2 linked regions of the Geminicoccus roseus DSM 18922 genome follow. The main gene of each other region encodes a partner of the protein of the gene in region 2 in a complex. Links are inferred from orthologs where the notes say so. Each region holds a gene or a part of one and is shown on either strand. Other genes may lie near its edges. The genes, in order: GEMRO_RS0119195 and dnaG.

What was found.
Region 1: the proteins of dnaG (region 2) and GEMRO_RS0119195 are in contact, whole or in part, in a crystal structure (PDB 2R6A), measured with the Geobacillus stearothermophilus proteins. The link is inferred for Geminicoccus roseus DSM 18922 from one-to-one orthologs. Residues at the interface, in WP_049624496.1 of Geobacillus stearothermophilus: Lys456, Leu457, Leu458, Pro459, Ala460, Asn463, Ala464, Leu467, Leu535, Leu536, Ile537, Ala538, Gln544, Glu545, Asp548, Tyr549, His552; in WP_033016901.1 of Geobacillus stearothermophilus: Ser13, Glu15, Ala16, Gln18, Glu91, Leu92, Asp94, Ala95, Val96, Pro97, Thr98, Ala99, Ala100, Asn101, Tyr104, Tyr105, Ile108.

The regions. Positions count from the first base shown.
Region 1 is NZ_KE386572.1:3,854,394-3,863,477, reverse strand. What follows is about bases 3,103-5,975. They hold GEMRO_RS0119195 (replicative DNA helicase), read right to left. Parts: upstream 5,354-5,975; coding sequence 3,851-5,353; downstream 3,103-3,850. Other genes in these bases: lepA (translation elongation factor 4), read right to left, coding at 5,460-5,975; alr (alanine racemase), read right to left, coding at 3,103-3,867. In the rest of the region: DNA repair protein RadA, read right to left, coding at 1-1,189; GEMRO_RS0119210 (ABC transporter ATP-binding protein), read right to left, coding at 1,224-1,997; GEMRO_RS0119205 (MlaE family ABC transporter permease), read right to left, coding at 1,994-2,767; more of alr, read right to left, coding at 2,764-3,102; more of lepA, read right to left, coding at 5,976-7,259; GEMRO_RS0119185 (LLM class flavin-dependent oxidoreductase), read right to left, coding at 7,374-8,546; pheT (phenylalanine--tRNA ligase subunit beta), read right to left, coding at 8,696-9,084. UniProt on the Escherichia coli protein: The main replicative DNA helicase, it participates in initiation and elongation during chromosome replication. Travels ahead of the DNA replisome, separating dsDNA into templates for DNA synthesis.
Region 2 is NZ_KE386572.1:2,140,493-2,149,635, forward strand. What follows is about bases 6,212-9,143. They hold dnaG (DNA primase), read left to right. Parts: upstream 6,212-6,775; coding sequence 6,776-8,512; downstream 8,513-9,143. Other genes in these bases: GEMRO_RS0111125 (GatB/YqeY domain-containing protein), read left to right, coding at 6,212-6,684; rpoD (RNA polymerase sigma factor RpoD), read left to right, coding at 8,649-9,143. Outside these bases: GEMRO_RS29070 (mitochondrial fission ELM1 family protein), read right to left, coding at 1-911; transcription elongation factor GreA, read right to left, coding at 927-1,400; carB (carbamoyl-phosphate synthase large subunit), read right to left, coding at 1,429-4,716; carA (glutamine-hydrolyzing carbamoyl-phosphate synthase small subunit), read right to left, coding at 4,769-5,929; more of GEMRO_RS0111125, read left to right, coding at 6,157-6,211. UniProt on the Escherichia coli protein: RNA polymerase that catalyzes the synthesis of short RNA molecules used as primers for DNA polymerase during DNA replication.

The sequences.
Region 1 (9,084 bases), 1.7 Mb from region 2 along the record:
CGACCTCGCCGAAGAACACGGCTTTCTCCGGTGCTGGCCGGTCCAGGAGCGAGCCGATCAGCGCGGCGGCCACCGCCATGTCGGCGGCCGGCTCGACGACCCGCAGCCCGCCCGCCACGTTCAGGTAGACGTCCCGGCCGGAAAGCTCCAGCCCGCACCGGGCCTCGAGAACCGCCAGCAGCATCGCCAGCCGGTTGCCGTCCCAGCCGACCACGGCACGCCGCGGACTGCCGGGCGCGACATTGCCGACCAGGGCCTGGACCTCCAGGAGGACCGGACGGCTGCCCTCGATCCCGGCATAGACGGCCGAGCCGGCCAGCCCTTCCTCGCGCTCCGCCAGGAACAGGGCGGACGGGTTCGCCACCGGGACCAGCCCGCTCTCCTGCATCTCGAACACGCCGATCTCGTTGGCCGGTCCGAAGCGGTTCTTCACCGCCCGCAGGATCCGGAACTGATGGCCGCGCTCGCCCTCGAAGTAGAGGACGGTGTCGACCATGTGCTCCAGGACGCGCGGCCCGGCGATCTGGCCGTCCTTGGTGACGTGACCGACCAGGAGCACCGCCGTGTGCCGCGCCTTGGCGAAGCGGATCAGCGCGTCGGTGGAGGCGCGCAGCTGGGTGACGGTGCCAGGTGCCTGATCGAAACCGGCGGTGAACATGGTCTGGATGGAATCGACGATCAGCAGGTCGGGCGCCCGGCCGACCGACAGCGTCGTCAGGATATCGGCCACCGCGTTCTCGGCGGCCAGTTCCAGGCTGCTCTGGGTCACCCCCAGTCGCGCGGCTCGCAGGCGGACCTGATCGACCGACTCCTCCCCGGTGACATAGACGACCCGCTTGCCGGCCTGCGCGAGCCTGGCCCCGGCCTGCAGCACCAGGGTGGACTTGCCGATCCCGGGGTCGCCGCCGATCAGGAGGGCAGATGCCGGCACCAGCCCGCCGCCCAGCGCCCGGTCGAGTTCGTCGATGCCGGAGAGGATCCGGGGCGGTGGCGCCGTCTCGCCATCCAGGCCGACAAGGGCAACCTGGCGGCCACGACCGCGGGTCGCGGCGGCGCTGCCGGTTCCCTTGGGCTGCACGGTCTCCTCGACCAGGCTGTCCCAGGCGCCGCAGTCGTCGCAGCGGCCATGCCAGCGCGCCGTCACCGCCCCGCAGGACTGGCACACGAAGCGGCGTTCGATGCGCGCCATCACGAACCTCCCGACGGACTCTGCCGGACGATGCTCAGCGCTTGCCGACCACGATGGGCCCGTCGGCGCGGCCATGGATGAACTGGTCGACATGCTCGTTGCCCGACCGGTCGAGATCGTCGACCGACCCGAACCAGATCACCTTTCCCTGGTAGAGCATGGCGACATAGTCCGCGATCTTGCGGACCGAAGCCATGTCGTGGGTGATCGAGAGGGCCGTGGCGCCCATCGCGCGGGTGATGGTCCGGATCAGTTCGTTGATCACGTCGGCCATGATCGGGTCGAGCCCGGTGGTCGGCTCGTCGAAGAAGATGATTTCCGGCTTCAGCGCCACGGCTCGGGCGAGGCCGACCCGCTTCTGCATGCCGCCCGACAGTTCCGCCGGCATCAGGTCGGCGACGTCGGGCGACAGGCCGACCTTCTCCAGGTTTTCGACGGCGATCCGCTTGGCCTCGGCCTTGCCGATCTTCTCGCGCGCCTGCACCCCGAAGCTGACGTTCTGCCAGACCGGCAGGGAGTCGAACAGCGCCCCGCCCTGGAACAGCATCCCGAACTTGTGGCGGATCTCCGCCAGTTCCTTCCCCGAGGCCCCGACGACCTCGGTGCCGTCGACCTTGATCGACCCGGAGTCGGCGGACATCAGGCCCAGGATGCATTTCAGGAGCACCGATTTGCCGGTGCCGGAGCCGCCGATGACGACCACCGAACTGCCGGCGGGGACGTCCAGGTCGACGCCCTGCAGCACCTTCTTCGGTCCGAAGGACTTGTACAGGCCGCGAACCGCGATCTTGGAGGGTGCTTGGGTCATCGGGTGAAGAAGATCTCGGTCATGATGTAGTCGAAGACCAGGATCAGGATGGCGCCGGTCACCACCGCCTGGGTGGTGGCGAGGCCGACGCCCTGGGCGCCGCCGCGACTCTGGTAGCCGTGCCAGCAGCCCATCAGCGTGACGATGAAGCCGAACACCGCGGCCTTGGCCAGGCCGACCAGCACGTCCTGCGCTTCCAGGTAGAGCCAGGTCTGATCCATGTAGGCGTAGGGGCTGAAGCCCAGCTTGCTGACCCCGACCAGGAAGCCGCCGAACACGCCGATCACGTCGGCGACCATCACCAGCAGCGGCAGCATCAGGGTGCCGGCCAGCAGGCGCGGGAAGATCAGGTAGCGCTGGGGATCGGTGGAGAGCGTGGTAAGCGCGTCGATCTGCTCGGTCACCCGCATGGTGCCGAGCTCGGCCGCCATGGCGGCGCCGACCCGGCCAGCCACCATCAGCCCGGCCAGCACCGGCCCGAGCTCCCGGGTGAGCGAGACGACGACGATGGTCGCCACCGCCGATTCCGCCTCGAACCGGGCGAAGCCGGTGTGCGACTGCAGGGCCAGCACCATGCCGGTGAAGATCGCGGTAAGCCCCACCACCGGCAGCGAGTAGAAGCCGATATCCACCATCTGGCGCAGGATCTGCGCCGGGTACCAGGGGCCGATCAATCCCCGGGTGATGGAGACGAGGGCAAAGGATACGAGCGCACCCACATGCTGGCAGAGATCGAGAACAGCCGCCCCGATCTGACGCAACGGATTCAAGCACCACCTCCAACATAGCGGCGCTCGATGCGCGACCCCAGCCTGACCAGCAGCTCGTAGGGAATCGTCCCGGCCGCGGCGGCGTAGCGGTCGACTGCCCCGGCACCGGCCAGGACCTCGACCGGCGTGCCGGGGCGCACCTGGCCGTCCAGCGCGGTCACGTCGATCGTGACGAGATCCATCGAGATACGGCCAACGACCGGCACGTCCATTCCCGCCACTTTCACGGTGATCCTGCCGCCGGCGGCCCGCAGGAGGCCGTCGGCGTAACCAATCGGCAGGGTGGCGATGCGCGTTCCCCTGGCGACCTGATGCGTGGCACCGTAGCCCACGGTGCCCGGCGCCTCAACATCGTGGACCTGAATGACCCTAACCATCAGCCGGACCACCGGCTTCAGGGCGACCGGCCTGTCCGCCACCGGCTGCGCGCCGTAGAGCGCGATGCCCGGGCGGACCAGGTCGAAATGGAAGCGCTTGCCCAGAAGGATTCCCGACGACGCGGCCAAGCTGGCCGGGGCTGCCGGCAGCAGCGCGCGCATCGCCTGGAAGGCCTGGTGCTGGGTCTCGTTCAGCGGATGGCCCGGCTCGTCCGCCACGCCCAGATGGCTCAGCACCAGCACGAGGTCGATGCCTTCCAGGTCCAGGTCGCCCAGATCCTTCGCGTCGAACCCCAGCCGGCACATGCCGGTGTCGAGCTGGATGGCCGCCGGCAGCCGGCGTCCCAGGTCAGCGGCGGTTGCGCGCCAGCGCGCCAGCTGGGACGGGTCGTTCAGCGCCGGCAGGATCCGGGCCTGGGCGAGTTCGCGCTCGGCACCCCAGCCAGGGCCGCCCAGCAGGAAGATCCGGGCGTCCGGCTGGCTTTGGCGTAAGGCCAGCGCCTCGTCGCTGGTGGCCACGAAGAAGGTCTGGCAGCCATCCGCCGCCAGCGCGCCCGCCACCTGGACGGCCCCCAGCCCGTAGCCGTCCGCCTTCAGCACGCCCGCCACTTCCGCCGACGGAGCGAGGTCCATCAGCAGCCGGCGGTTGGCGACGATCGCGTCGAGATCCACCTCGAGCAGGGGCCGGTCGCTGGTGAAGACCGGCTCAGAACGGTGGCGCATCGCTGTAGTCGATCATCTCGGGGTTGCGGAACCGGCCGTACTGCGCGTCGAACTGCAGGGTCACCGTGCCGATCGAGCCATGGCGGTGCTTGGCGACGATCACGTCGGCCTTGTTGGCGCTCTTCTCCATCCGCTCGTGCCACTCGGCGTAGCGGGCGTTGTACTTGTCGCGGTCCTCGCCTTCCCGCTGCATCGGCTCGGAGCGGGACAGGTAATATTCCTCGCGGAACACGAACATCACCACGTCGGCATCCTGCTCGATCGATCCCGATTCGCGCAGGTCCGAGAGCATCGGCCGCTTGTCCTCGCGCTGCTCGACGGCGCGGGAGAGCTGCGAGAGCGCCAGGACCGGGATGTTCAGTTCCTTGGCGATCGCCTTCAGCCCCTGGGTGATCTCGCTCACCTCCTGGACGCGATTGGCCTGCGAGGCCGTGCTGCCGCGCAGAAGCTGCAGGTAGTCGACCACCAGCACGGACAGGCCGTGGCGACGCTTCAGGCGGCGGGCGCGGGTGCGGACTGCCTGGATGCTGAGCGCCGGCGTGTCGTCGATATAGAGCGGGCGGCGGGCCAGTTCCTGGCTGGCCACCACCAGGCGCTTCCAGGCATCCTCGTCGAGCATGCCCCGGCGCAGCTCGTCCGACGGGATCCTGGATTCGGCGGAAAGAAGCCGGGTCGCCAGCTGCTCGGCCGACATCTCCAGCGAGAACACGCCGACCGGGTAGAGCTTGTTCTCGTCCTCGTCGTCCATCGACGTCGCCGCGGAATTGGCGGCGATGGTGACCGCCAGGGCGGTCTTGCCCATGGAGGGACGGCCGGCCAGGATCAGCAGGTCGGATGGCTGCAGCCCGCCCAGCTTGTCATCCAGCCCCTGCAGGCCGGTCGGCACGCCGGTGACCCGGCCGGCCTTCTTGAAGGCATCCTGGACCAGGTCGACCGCGGCGGTGATCACGTTGGTGAACGGCCGGAAACCGCCTTCGGCGGCGCCCGCCTCGGCCAGGCGGAACAGCTTCTGCTCGGCTTCCTCGATCTGCTCGCGCCCGGGCGCCGTTTCCGACTTGTCGTGGGCGCGGTTGACCACCTCGGTGCCGACGTCGATCAGGCCGCGCTTGAGCGCCAGGTCGTGGATCTGCTCGGCATAGTGGCCGACGTCCAGCACCGCCTCGGCGGCGCGCGCGAGCTTGGCGAGGTACTTGGCCCCCTCCATGCCCTTGAGCGCCTCGTCGTCCTCGAACAGGAGCTTGAGGGTCACCGGGTCGGCCAGCAGGCCGCGCTCGATCCGCTGGGCGCACATCGCCCAGATCCGGGCATGGACCGGCTCGTAGAAATGCTCGGCGGTCAGGAACTCGGCGGCCCGGTGGAACGCCTCGTTGTCGACGAGGATCCCGCCCAGAACCGCCTGCTCCGCCTCCAGATTGTGCGGGCGGACGCGGAACGCGGGCTCGTTGTCCTGCCCGTGCGGCAGCGGTGCGATCATGATCTCGGCCATGGGCGATCTCTACCAGGGGCAGGCCACAGGTGCGAGGCCGCTACGGCCACAAAGCCGCATCAGGCAACCCTGGCCTGAACGCAGCGCATGGCTGGCGATGGAGGGCTCAGCCCTCCATCTTGAGCGCCGCCAGGAAGGCTGCCTGCGGGATCTCCACCTTGCCAATGGAGCGCATGCGCTTCTTGCCGGCCTTCTGCTTCTCCAGCAGCTTGCGCTTGCGGGTGACGTCACCGCCGTAGCAGCCGGCGATCACGTCCTTGCGGAACGGCTTGATCGTCTCGCGCGCGATCACCTTCGCCCCGATCGCCGCCTGGATGGCGATCTGGATGTTCTGCCTGGGGATCAGCTCCTTGAGCCGCTCGCACAGGGCGCGGCCCCGGGTCTCGGCAGCGGAGCGGTGCACGATCAGCGCCAGGCTGTCGACCGGATCGCCGTTGATCAGGATCGACAGCTTGACGAGGTCGCTCTCCTCGTAGTCACCCAGCTGGTAGTCGAAGCTGGCATAGCCGCGGCTGAGCGACTTCAGCCGGTCGTAGAAGTCGTACACCACCTCGCCGAGCGGCAGGTTGTAGACGACCATCGCCCGGGTGCCGACATAGGTCAGCTCCACCTGACGGCCGCGCTTCTCGCTGCACAGGCCGAGGATCGCGCCCAGATACTCGTCCGGCACCAAGATGGTGGCCTTGATCCAGGGCTCCTCGATGAACTCGATCTTGGTCACTTCCGGATAGTCGGCCGGGTTGTGCATCTGGTGCACGTCGCCGCCGGTCAGGTGGACCTTGTAGATGACCGAGGGCGCGGTGACGATCAGGTCGAGGTCGAACTCGCGGTCCAGCCGCTCCTGGACGATCTCCAGGTGCAGCAGGCCCAGGAAGCCGCAGCGGAAGCCCGGCCCCAGCGCCAGGGACTGCTCGGGCTCGTAGGCGAAGCTGGAATCGTTCAGGCGCAGCTTGGCCAGGCTCTCGCGCAGGTTGCCGAACTCGGCGGTGTCGGTCGGGAACATCGAGCACCAGACCACCGGCTGGGAAGGCCGGAAGCCAGGCAGCGGCTCGGCTGCTGGCCGCTTCTCCTCGGTGATGGTGTCGCCGACCTGGGCGTCCGCCAGTTCCTTGATGCTGGCGGTCAGGAAGCCGACCTCGCCCGGCCCGAGCGAGGCGACCTCGACCTTCTTGGGCGTGAACACGCCGACCCGGTCCACCGGGTGTACGGCGCGGGTACCCATCATCTGGATGCGGGTGCCCTTGGTGATGGTGCCCTCGCGGATTCGGATCAGCACCACCACGCCCAGATAAGCGTCGTACCAGCTGTCCACGACCAGCGCGCGCAGCGGCGCCTCGGCATCGCCGGTCGGCGGCGGCACCTGCCGGACCACCGCCTCCAGCACCTCGCCCACGCCCTGGCCGGTCTTGGCCGAGATCATCAGCGCCTCGGAAGCGTCAAGGCCGATGATGTCCTCGATCTGCGCCTTGACCCGGTCGGGCTCGGAGGCCGGCAGGTCGACCTTGTTGAGCACCGGGACCAGTTCGAGGTCGGCGTCGATCGCCTGGTAGGCGTTGGCCAGCGTCTGCGCTTCCACCCCCTGGGTGGCGTCGACCAGCAGGATGGCGCCCTCGCAGGCGCGCATCGACCGCGACACCTCGTAGGAGAAGTCGACATGGCCGGGCGTGTCGATGAGGTTGAAGACGTAGTCCAGGCCGTCCTTCGCCTTGTAGGCGAGGCGGACGGTCTGCGCCTTGATGGTGATGCCGCGCTCGCGCTCGATGTCCATGCTGTCGAGCACCTGGCTCGTCATCTGGCGCGCCTGCAGCCCGCCGCACAGCTCGATGAAGCGGTCGGCGAGCGTGGACTTGCCGTGGTCGATGTGAGCCACGATGGCGAAGTTGCGGATGCGGGCGAGGTCGGTCATGGAAGCCTGAGCAGACGAGGGGCCGCCGCTATGTGCACGCGGAACGGCCGCAAGCCAAGCCCCTCGCCCCAAATCGGGCCGTGCAGACGTCCTGCCCGGCCCGATTTCGCCGGTTCAGCGGCTGGCGGCACGCTCCGCGTCGTATTTCTGCCGCATCGCATCCACCGCCTGGCTCTGCTTCTCGGCCAGCTCGGTGCGCACCGCCCCTGCCCGCTCCGCGGCCTGCAGCGTCGAGTGCGCCTGGCCCTGGAAGCGCGGCATCACGTGCTGGGCGATCAGGTCGTAGCTGAGCTTGGTGGCCACCGGATTGGCCCATTCATGAGCCAGCATCAGATAGGCGCCGAAACCGCCATTCGACTGCTTCCAGAGCCGCTCGATCTGGCCGGTCACCATGTCCGGCGTGCCGACCGCGCCCAGGCCGGTCTCGTTCACGAGGTCGATCATCTCGCGCACGGTGCGCCCGGGCACCGCCATCTGCGGGAAGGCAGCCACCGACTGGAAGTAGTGGAACCACTGCTCGATGCCGTACTCGACGTCCTTGTAGGCCTGCTCGGTGGTCTCCGCGGCATGGACCAGGCCGACCAGGCGCCACTTGGAGCGGTCGACGGTGGTGCCGGCCCGCGCCGCGCACTCCTCCATCACGCCCCAGTGGAGGGCCAGGGCGTCATAGCCCGCCGCCATGGTGGCACCGATCGACAGAAGGCCGCAGCCATAGCGGCCGGCCAGGCGCGGGCCGGAAGGCGAAGCCACCGCCGCCACCGCGACATCGAACAGCGGGTTGGAATAGGGGCGCAGGTGCAGGCGCGCCTCGCGCAGGTCCCAGCGCTCGTTCCTGAAGGTCACCGGCTCCTCGGTGGTGAGCAGGCGCATGATGACGTCCAGGCTCTCCTCGAGCAGCCGCCGGGTGTCGGCCTGGTCGATGCCGATCATCTGGGCGTCAGTCGGCAGAGCTCCCGGCCCCACCCCCAGCATCACCCGGCCATGGGTCAGGTGATCCAGCATCACGATGCGCTCGGCCACCCAAAGCGGGTTGTGATAGGACAGGCTGACGACGCCGGTGCCGAGCTTGATCCGCCGGGTCCGCTCGGCGGCGGCGGCGATGAAGATCTCCGGCGAGGCGATGATCTCGCTGCCGGCGGAATGATGCTCGCCGAACCACGCCTCGTCATAGCCCAGGGCATCCAGGTGCTCGACCAGTTGCAGGTCGCGCTGCAGTGCCAGCGTAGGATTGACGCCGGCGGCGTGGAACGGCGCCATGAAGACGCCGAAACGGAGCCTGTCGTTCATGTTCTGGATGCTTCCCTGACGAAACCATGATTGGCGCCCTATGAGCGCGGGCGGCATCCAAACGCCCATGGCTCCGGGCGGCAAGCGGTTTCGGCCATGCAGCAGCCTCGCGCGACGACGAGACACCGCATGGCCAGGAAGCGTTCCGGTCAGCCGCGCAGGGTGGCGCCGGTCGCCTTGACGACGCTCGCGACGATCTTCTGGGAAGCCGCCTCGATCATCTCCTCGGTCAGGGTACGGTCCTGCGACTGCAGCCGCACGCCGATCGCCACCGACTTGCGGCCATCCCCGAGCGCCGCGCCACGATAGACGTCGAACACCGACACGTCCCGCACCAGCTGCTTCTCCGCCTGGCGGATCGCCTTGAGGAGGGCGTCCACCGCCACCGCCTCGTCGACGACGAAGGCGAAGTCGCGCTCGACCGCCTGGTAGGGAGAGGCATGCAGAGGTCCCCGGCTCCGCCCGGCCTTGGCACGCGGCTTGGGCAGGCTGTCCAGGTCGAACTCGAAGGCCATGACCGGCAGGTCGATCCCGGCCT
Region 2 (9,143 bases):
GGCGGCGTGTGGTCGAACGGATCGCCCAAGGCGACAATGCGCCCTTCCTTGAACAGCCTTGCCACCAGCATCTTGAGCTTGTGGCCGACCAGCTTGTCGCCGCCATAGACGTAGACCGGCTTGCCGGTGGCGCAGGCCTCGCTCATCATCGACACCGAATCCACGCCCACCACGATCGCATCCGCCAGGGCCAGCATCCCCAGATAGGGATTCTCGCCGGGATCGCCAGGCTTCCAGCTCACATGCGGCAGCTTCAGGGTCGCCTCCAGCTCGGCGGCGGAAGTCTCGCCGGTCCGCCGGCTGGTGGTGACCATCAGCGAGCCGCCCATGCTCTGGGCCAGCGCCATCGCCCGCAGCCCCAGGTCGCGCGCCCAGTCGCGCCGGTACTGCACGTGGCGGGCAGGCCCGCCCGCCAGCACCGCCAGCCGCGGCCGGGGCAGGTGGGCGAAGCGCTGGGCCATGCGCTCGCGCGCCTCGTTCAGGCGGCGCGCGCTCACCCGGTGCGGGGCGCCGGTGACCCGGACCACCTCCACCTCCTCGTGGGTGAGCTTGCGGTCGTGATGCGGCAGGACCAGCAGGTCGATGTCGGTGGAGACCGCCGGCCGCATCACGTGGACGATCCGGGTCCGGCCGCCGGCCTGCTTCTTGATCCAGCGCGCCACCGGCAGGCAGCGCCGGCCGCAGGTGATCAGGAGGTCCGGCCAGGGCGGCTCCAGGGCCGACCTCGCCTTGCGGTTCAGCCCGACGACGCTCGCCCCCAGGATCCGCACGTCGAAGCGCGACAGCCAGCCAAAGCCCATGTGTTTCTCGACCATGGGCCAGGGCAGCGCGTCGCCGATGCCTTGCACCTGCGTGGCATGGCCCGGCCGGTCGTCCAGCAATCCCCAGACGACCGGCGAGACAGACGACACAGGGAACGCTCCTTTTTAGCCGAACCGGACTTCGAGGATCTCGAAATAGCGGGTGCCGCGCGGGGTCGAGACTTCGACCGTCTCGCCGCTTTCCTTGCCGAGCAGCGCCTGGGCGAGCGGCGAGGCGATCGAGAGCAGGCCCTGCTGGATCTCGGCCTCGTCGGGGCCGACGATCTGGTAGGAGGTCTTCTCGTCGGTCTCCTCGTCGACCAGCTTCACCGTGGCGCCGAACATCACCTTGCTGCCCGACTGGGTGGCGATGTCGATCACTTCGGCGCGGGAGAGCTTGTCCTCCAGCTCCATGACCCGGCCCTCGATGAAGCCCTGCCGTTCCCGTGCCGCGTGATATTCCGCGTTCTCGGACAGATCGCCGTGCTCGCGCGCCTCGGCGATCGCCCGGATCACCGCCGGTCGCTCGACGGTTTTCAGGCGCTTGAGCTCTGCCTCCAGCCGCGTGTGACCCATGGGAGTCATCGGGATCTTGTTCAGCATTCAGTCAACTCTCGAGAAGCAGGAATCACGCTCCACGCGCGCCTGGGGACACCAAATCGTCGGCTCGGGATAGCTGAAAATAGGCTTGCAACGGTACCACCGCAAGATCGCCGCTGGCCAGCGCCCCCAGGGCCTGGACCACCGCCTTGGCGCCGGCGAGCGTCGTCGTGTACGGCACCCGGTTCATCAGGGCCTCGCGCCGCAAGGAGTAGCTGTCCTTGATCGCCTGGCGCCCGTCGGTGGTGTTGATCACCAGCACGACGCCCTTGTCCTTGATCCGGTCCACCACGTGCGGCCGGCCCTCATGGACCTTGTTGATCTCCTCGACCGGCACGCTGGCCCCGCGCAGCACCGCCGCCGTGCCGGTGGTCGCGACGATGCCGTAGCCGAGCTCGACCATCCGCCGGCCCATCTCGACCGCGGCGGGCTTGTCCTGGTCGCGCACCGACAAGAACACCGTGCCGCTCTTCGGCAGCGCCTGGCCGGAGCCGATCTGGCCCTTGAGGAAGGCGGTGCCGAAGTCGCGGTCCAGGCCCATCACCTCGCCGGTCGACTTCATTTCCGGCCCCAGGATCAGGTCGACGCCCGGGAAGCGGGCGAACGGGAACACGGCCTCCTTGACCGCGACATGGTCGAGCGCGCGCAGGTCCAGGTCGAAGCTGGACAGGGGCTCGCCCGCCATGATCCGCGCCGCCATCTTGGCGAGCTGCCGGCCGATCGCCTTGGCCACGAACGGCACGGTCCGCGAGGCGCGCGGGTTCACCTCCAGGATGTAGACGACCTCGCCCTTGACCGCGAACTGCACGTTCATCAGGCCGCGCACGTTCAGCGCCTTGGCCAGCGCCTTGGACTGCCGCTCGATCTCGGCGATCACGTGCTTGGGCAGGGAGTAGGGCGGCAGCGAGCAGGCGCTGTCGCCCGAATGGACGCCGGCCTCCTCGATATGTTCCATCACCCCGGCGACCACGCTGTCGGTGCCGTCGGCGATCACGTCGACATCGACCTCGATCGCGTCCGACAGATAGCGGTCGATCAGCACCGCCCCCTGCTCGGACACCGCCGCCGCTTCCTTGGCGAAGGCCTTGGCGTCGGTCTCGTCATGGACGATCCGCATCGCCCGGCCGCCCAGCACGTAGGACGGCCGCAGCATCACCGGGTAGCCCAGCTCGTTGGCCTTGCTCACCGCCTCGTCGGCGCCGTTGGCAACCGCGCTCTCCGGCTGCTTCAGCCCCAGCCGGTGGAGAAGGCCCTGGAAGCGCTCGCGGTCCTCGGCGAGGTCGATCGAATCGACCGGGGTGCCCAGGATCGGGATCCCGGCCTTCTCCAGGTGGTGGCTGAGCTTGAGCGGGGTCTGCCCGCCCAGCTGGACGATGCAGCCGAGCAGCGTGCCGTTGCTGGCCTCCTTGGCGCAGATCTCCAGGACGTCCTCGGCGGTCAGCGGCTCGAAATAAAGGCGGTCGGACGTGTCCGGGTCGGTGGACACCGTCTCCGGGTTGCAGTTGACCATCACCGTCTCGAAGCCGGCGTCCTTCAGCCCGAACGCGGCATGCACGCAGCAATAGTCGAACTCGATGCCCTGGCCGATCCGGTTTGGCCCGCCGCCCAGGATGATGACCTTGGTGCGGTCGGAAGGCCGGCTCTCGTCCTCGGCCTCGTCCTCGCCGAACGCCGGCGTCTCGTAGGTCGAGTACATGTAGGGCGTCTGCGATTCGAACTCGGCGGCGCAGGTGTCGATCCGCTTGTAGACCGGGTGCACCTTGAGGGCATGGCGCTGGGCGCGGACCGCGTCCTCGCTGCTGCCGACCAGCCTGGCCAGGCGCTTGTCGGAAAAGCCCATGGCCTTGAGCCGGTGCAGCTCGTCCCGCGTGCCAGGCAGGCCGTCCGCCGCGAGCGCCGCCTCGGTGTGGACGATCTCCTCGATCTGGCGCAGGAACCAGGGGTCGAACCGGGTGATCTTGTGGATCTCCTCGACGCTCATGCCCTCGCGCAGCGCCTGCGCCGCCACCCGGAACCGGTCCGGGGTCGGCTGGCCCAGCATCTCCACCAGCGCGTCATGCGGCGGGACGTCGGCGGGCAGCTCGATCTCGTCCAGGCCGGACAGGCCGGTCTCCAGGCCGCGCAGCGCCTTCTGCAGGCTTTCCTGGAAGGTCCGCCCGATCGCCATCACCTCGCCCACCGACTTCATCGCGGTGGAAAGCAACGGCTCGGTTTCGGGGAACTTCTCGAAGGTGAAGCGCGGGATCTTGGTGACCACGTAGTCGATCGACGGCTCGAAGCTGGCCGGCGTCACCCGGGTGATGTCGTTCTGCACCTCGTCCAGCGTGTAGCCCACCGCCAGGAGGGCCGCGACCTTGGCGATCGGGAAGCCGGTCGCCTTGGAGGCCAGGGCGGAGGAGCGCGACACCCGCGGGTTCATCTCGATCACGACCATGCGGCCGCTGGCGGGATCGATCGCGAACTGCACGTTGGAGCCGCCGGTATCGACGCCCACCTCGCGCAGCACGGCGATCGAGGCCGAGCGCATCCGCTGGTATTCCTTGTCGGTCAGCGTGAGCGCCGGGGCGACGGTGATGCTGTCGCCGGTATGCACGCCCATCGGATCGACGTTCTCGATGGAGCAGATGATGATGCAGTTGTCCGCCTTGTCGCGGACCACCTCCATCTCGTACTCCTTCCAGCCCAGCACCGATTCCTCGACCAGCACCTCGGTGATCGGCGAGGCGTCCAGGCCGGAGGTGACGATCCGCTCGAACTCTTCCCGGTTGTAGGCGATGCCGCCGCCGGTGCCGCCCAGCGTGAAGGAGGGGCGGATGATCGCCGGCAGGCCGGTCAGCTCCAGCGCTTCCCGCGCCTGCTCCATCGAGCGCACGACCACCGATTTCGGCATGTCGAGGCCGATCTTGATCATCGCCTCGCGGAACTGCGCCCGGTCCTCGGCCTTGTCGATGGCCGGCAGCTTGGCGCCGATCAGCTCGACCCCGAACTTGTCCAGGACGCCGCTCTCGGCCAGCGCCTTGGCGGTGTTCAGCGCCGTCTGCCCGCCCATGGTCGGCAGCAGCGCGTCCGGGCGCTCCTTCTCGATGATCTTGGCGACGAAGTCCGGGGTGATCGGCTCGATATAGGTGGCGTCGGCCGTCTCCGGGTCGGTCATGATCGTCGCCGGGTTCGAATTGACCAGGACGATCCGATAGCCCTCGCCGCGCAGCGCCTTGCAGGCCTGGGTGCCGGAATAGTCGAACTCGCAGGCCTGCCCGATCACGATCGGGCCGGCGCCGATCACCAGGATCGACTTGATGTCGGTACGTTTGGGCATGGTTCTGGCTCGGCCGATCGGACGTTCAGGGCAGGGCGGAGTTGGGCTCGGGTCAGGCGGAGGCGCGGCGGGCGCGCACAGCCTCCACGAAACGCTGGAACAGGTAGCTGCTGTCGGCCGGACCGGGCGACGCTTCCGGATGGTACTGGACCGAGAACACCGGCCGGCCTTCCAGCGCGATGCCCTGGATCGTGCCGTCGAACAGCGAGCGGTGGGTGACCTGGATGCTGGCGGGCAGGCCGGTCTCGTCGATGGCGAAGCCGTGGTTCTGGGAGGTGATCTCGACCCGCCCAGTGGTGAAGTCCTTCACCGGGTGGTTCGCGCCGTGGTGGCCAAAGCGCATCTTGGTGGTCTTGGCGCCCAGCGCCAGGCCCAGCAGCTGGTGGCCAAGGCAGATGCCGAACACCGGCAGGTCCGCATCGACCACGTCCTTGATCACCGGCACCGCATGGGCGCCGGTGGCGGCGGGATCGCCTGGGCCGTTGCCGAACAGCACCCCGTCCGGGTCCAGCGCCCGGATCTCTTCGGCGGTGGTGGTGGCCGGGACCACCGTGATCCGGCAGCCCTGCTCGGCCAGCGAGCGCAGGATGTTGCTCTTGATGCCGTAGTCGACCACCACGACGTGCGGGCCGTCGCCGCTGCCCACCGTGTAGCCGCCCGGGATCGACCAGCCGGCCTGCTGCCAGCCATAGCGCTGGGTGGCGGAGACGCCGGTGGCGAGATCCTGGCCGACCATCGAGGGCGCGCCGGCGGCGGCCTTCTTGAGGGCGTCGAGGTCGAGGGCCCCGTCGGGGGCGACCTGCAGGGCGGCGTTCTGCGCGCCGCGGTCGCGCAGGTGCCGGGTCAGCCGGCGGGTGTCGATGCCCGAGATCGCGCCGATCCCGTGATCGGCCAGCCACTGCTCCAGCGAACGCTCGGCGCGCCAGTTGGAGGGGGCGGTCGGGAAGGCGCGGAACACGGCGCCGGCCGCATAGGGCGTGCCAGCCTCGGTGTCCTCGCCATTCACTCCGACATTGCCGATATGCGGAAACGTGAAGGTCACGATCTGCCCGGCATAGGACGGATCGGTCAGAATCTCCTGGTAGCCGGTGATCGCGGTGTTGAACACGATCTCGGCGGTGCGGATGCCGGCTGCACCATGGCCTCGGCCGAGGAACACGGTGCCGTCGGCGAGCGCCAGGGCGGCGGTAGGCTTGGAGCCTGGGTTGGTCATGGCGCGCCTTCCGGGAATGAGGCACGAACCGGCTTTGAGCTGCGGGCGTGCGGAACGGCGGCCGTGACATGCGTCACGACCCCGCCGCTTCTGCCATCCTGGCTCTTGCCGGTCAAGGCAGAGTGGTTCTACACATCATGCAGATAAACGATGAACGTAAGATGTCCTGAAATACAGGAACGGATGCCACTTGAATCGTTTCAGGCGGGAGGATACCTGCCGCTCGCTTGGCGGCTCGCAGGGCCGTTCGGACCGTTCGTCCGCGACGAGCTACCCATGCGTCCACCGGAGGTGGGTTGGTGTTACGTGAAAAACTGGCGGCCGCTCTCAAGGAGGCCTCCACCCTCAACGACGAGCGTGCGATCCGCACGCTGCGTCTCGTCCGATGTGCACTGAACGAGCGACGGTTCTGTGACAAGGAATCCGGCCGGAGCGACGAGATCGAGGATTGCGATCTCGAGCAGATGATGGCGGCGATGATCGCGCAGCGGCGCGAGCAGATCGGCCGCTACGAGGAGCAGGGCCAGCTGGAGCTGGCCCGGCAGGAAGAGGAGGAGATCGAGATCATCTCCCGCTTCCTCACGCCCGCGATGAGCGAGGAAGACACCGCCCAGGCGGTGGACGCCGCGCTGGCGCGCACCGGCGCGCAGAAGGTCAAGGACCTGGGCCGGGTGCTGGCCGAGCTGAAGGCCGAGTTCGCGGGACGGATGGATTTCAGCCGCGCGAAGCTCATCCTGCAGCAGCGGCTGCACTGACCCGGCGACATTCGGGCCATCGTCCTTCGGGCGGGCCAACATCCTTCAGGCGGGCTATCATCCTTCAGGCCACCATCTTGCGGAGGGACCGGTGAGCAGCGGGCCACGGCCGAACCTGGACGAGTTCAAGGCGCGGCTGCCGCTGGTCGAGATCGTCGCCCGCCATGTCCGCATGGTCCGCAAGGGGCGCGAGTGGCAGGGGCTCTGCCCGTTCCACAAGGAAAAGAGCCCGTCCTTCGCCGTGGTGGAGGACAAGGGCTTCTTCCACTGCTTTGGCTGCGGTGCCCACGGCAACGCCATCGACTTCATCATGCGGGCCGAGAACCTGGAGTTCGGCGACGCCCTGGAGCGCCTGGAGGAGCTGACCGGCATCCTCGCACCCAGGCGCGAGGGGCCGGCCGCGCCCCGGGTCGACCAGGACCTCTACGCGGTCAACGCCGCCGCGGCCGAGTGGTTCGCGGTCCAGCTCGCCGGGGCCGCGGGCCGGGAGGCGCGGGCCTATCTGGAGCGCCGCGACCTGCGCCCCGACAAGATCCAGGCGTTCGGCCTGGGCTTTGCCCCTGGCGGCGGCCATGCCCTGGTCGAGGCGCTCTCGGCGCGGGGCCTGTCGGTGCAGAAGCTGGCCGAGGCCGGCCTGGTCCTGATCGACCAGGAAACCGGCCGGGCACCCTTCGACCGGTTCCGCAACCGCCTGATGTTCCCGATCCGCGACGAGCGGGGCCGGGTGGTGGGGTTTGGCGGCCGGGCGTTCGGCGACGCCAAGCCCAAATACCTGAACACCGCGGAAACGCCGCTCTTCCACAAGGGCGAGCAGCTCTACGGCCTCGACCTGGCGCTGGCCCCGGCCAGGGCCGCCCGGCGGGTCGTGGTGGTCGAGGGCTATGTCGACGTGATCGCCATGCACGAGGCGGGCCTGCCGTTCGCGGTGGCGCCGCTCGGCACCGCCCTGGGCGAGCGCCAGCTGCAGCGGCTCTGGAAGCTCTCGGCCGAGCCGGTCCTGTGCTTCGACGGCGACGAGGCCGGCCGCCGGGCGGCCGACCGGGCCGCCGAGCGGGCTTTGCCGTTCCTGGCGCCGGAGCGCTCCCTGCGGGTGGCGTTCCTGCCGCCCGGCAAGGACCCGGACGACCTGCTGCGCAGCGAGGGCGCCCAGGCGGTCCACCGGGTGGTCGAGGGGGCGGTGGCGCTGGTCGACTTCCTCTGGTCGATCGCCATTGAGGGAAGGCCGATCGACACGCCGGAGCGACGGGCGGCCCTGCGCCGCGATTCGGTCGAGCGGCTGCGCCGGATCGGCGATCCCGAGCTGCAGCGGCAGTACGTGACCGAGTTCCGGCGCCGCCTCGACATCCTGATGCCGTTCCGCGCCCCCCAGGCGCGCCGCCAGCCCATGATCGCCCAGGTCGCCGGCAGCAGCCTGCGCCCGTTCGACGAGCGCGAGCGGCTGGAGCGGGCGCTGCTGGCGCCGGTGATCGGCGAGCCGCGCCTCTTGCGCTCCCTGGAGGAGGACATCGCCGACTTCGGGTGGAAGATTCCCGACCACCGGCGGCTCGTCAGCCACATGCTGGAGTGGTATGCGCTCTCTTTGGAGGAAGATGCCGGTGCAGAGCTTGACGGCAGCGCCCTGCACCACCATCTGGCCAGTTCAGGCTTGGGCGAACTCGTCGACCGGATCCTTGGTGATCGGTCATCTGGTAACAACCAGCGCCAGGCGACGTCGGACGAACTGGTCCTCGAACAGTGGGCCAGGCTTCGCGGGAAGAGAGCGCTGCGTGCGCGTGCGCGTGCAGCCTTCGCGGGATCGGTGAATTCCGACGGCGACGTCGGGGATTGACGACTCGCGCGCTCCACCAGCGTCCTTCGTGTCCAATCGGCAACAGTGAGAAATTCACCGCGCGGTGAGGGCACCGCGCGGCTTCGGCAATTCCGGCGTTAGCGGCTTGCACCGGCCGCGACAGGAGGTTTTCCGCATGGCGAAGAGCCAACCCCTCAAGGTGGCGACGTCGTCGAGCAAGTCCAAGGCAGCGGCCAAGACGATCGTCCGGACCGGCGTGGAGCAGCTGCTCCAGGCCAATCCGGCCCTGCGCAAGCTGGTCCAGACCGCGCGCGAGAAGGGCTCGATCTCCTACGACCAGCTGAACAACGGTCTGCCCGCCAGTGCCACCCCGGAACAGATGGACGAGATGATCGCCTATCTGGAATCGCGCGGGGTCTCGGTCGTGCGCGAGGAAGCCGAGGATGGCGATGCCCGGGCGCGGGGCGAGGGCGAGGAGAATCTCGAGCTCAGCGACCAGCAGGCCGCCGAGAAGGAAGAGGATTCCGACAAGGAAGATTCGGACGAGCCGGAGCAGGAAGAGCTCGGCCGCACCGACGACCCAGTCCGGATGTACCTGCGCGAGATGGGCTCGATCGAGCTTCTGTCCCGCGAGGGCGAGATCGAGATCGCCAAGCGCATCGAAGCTGGC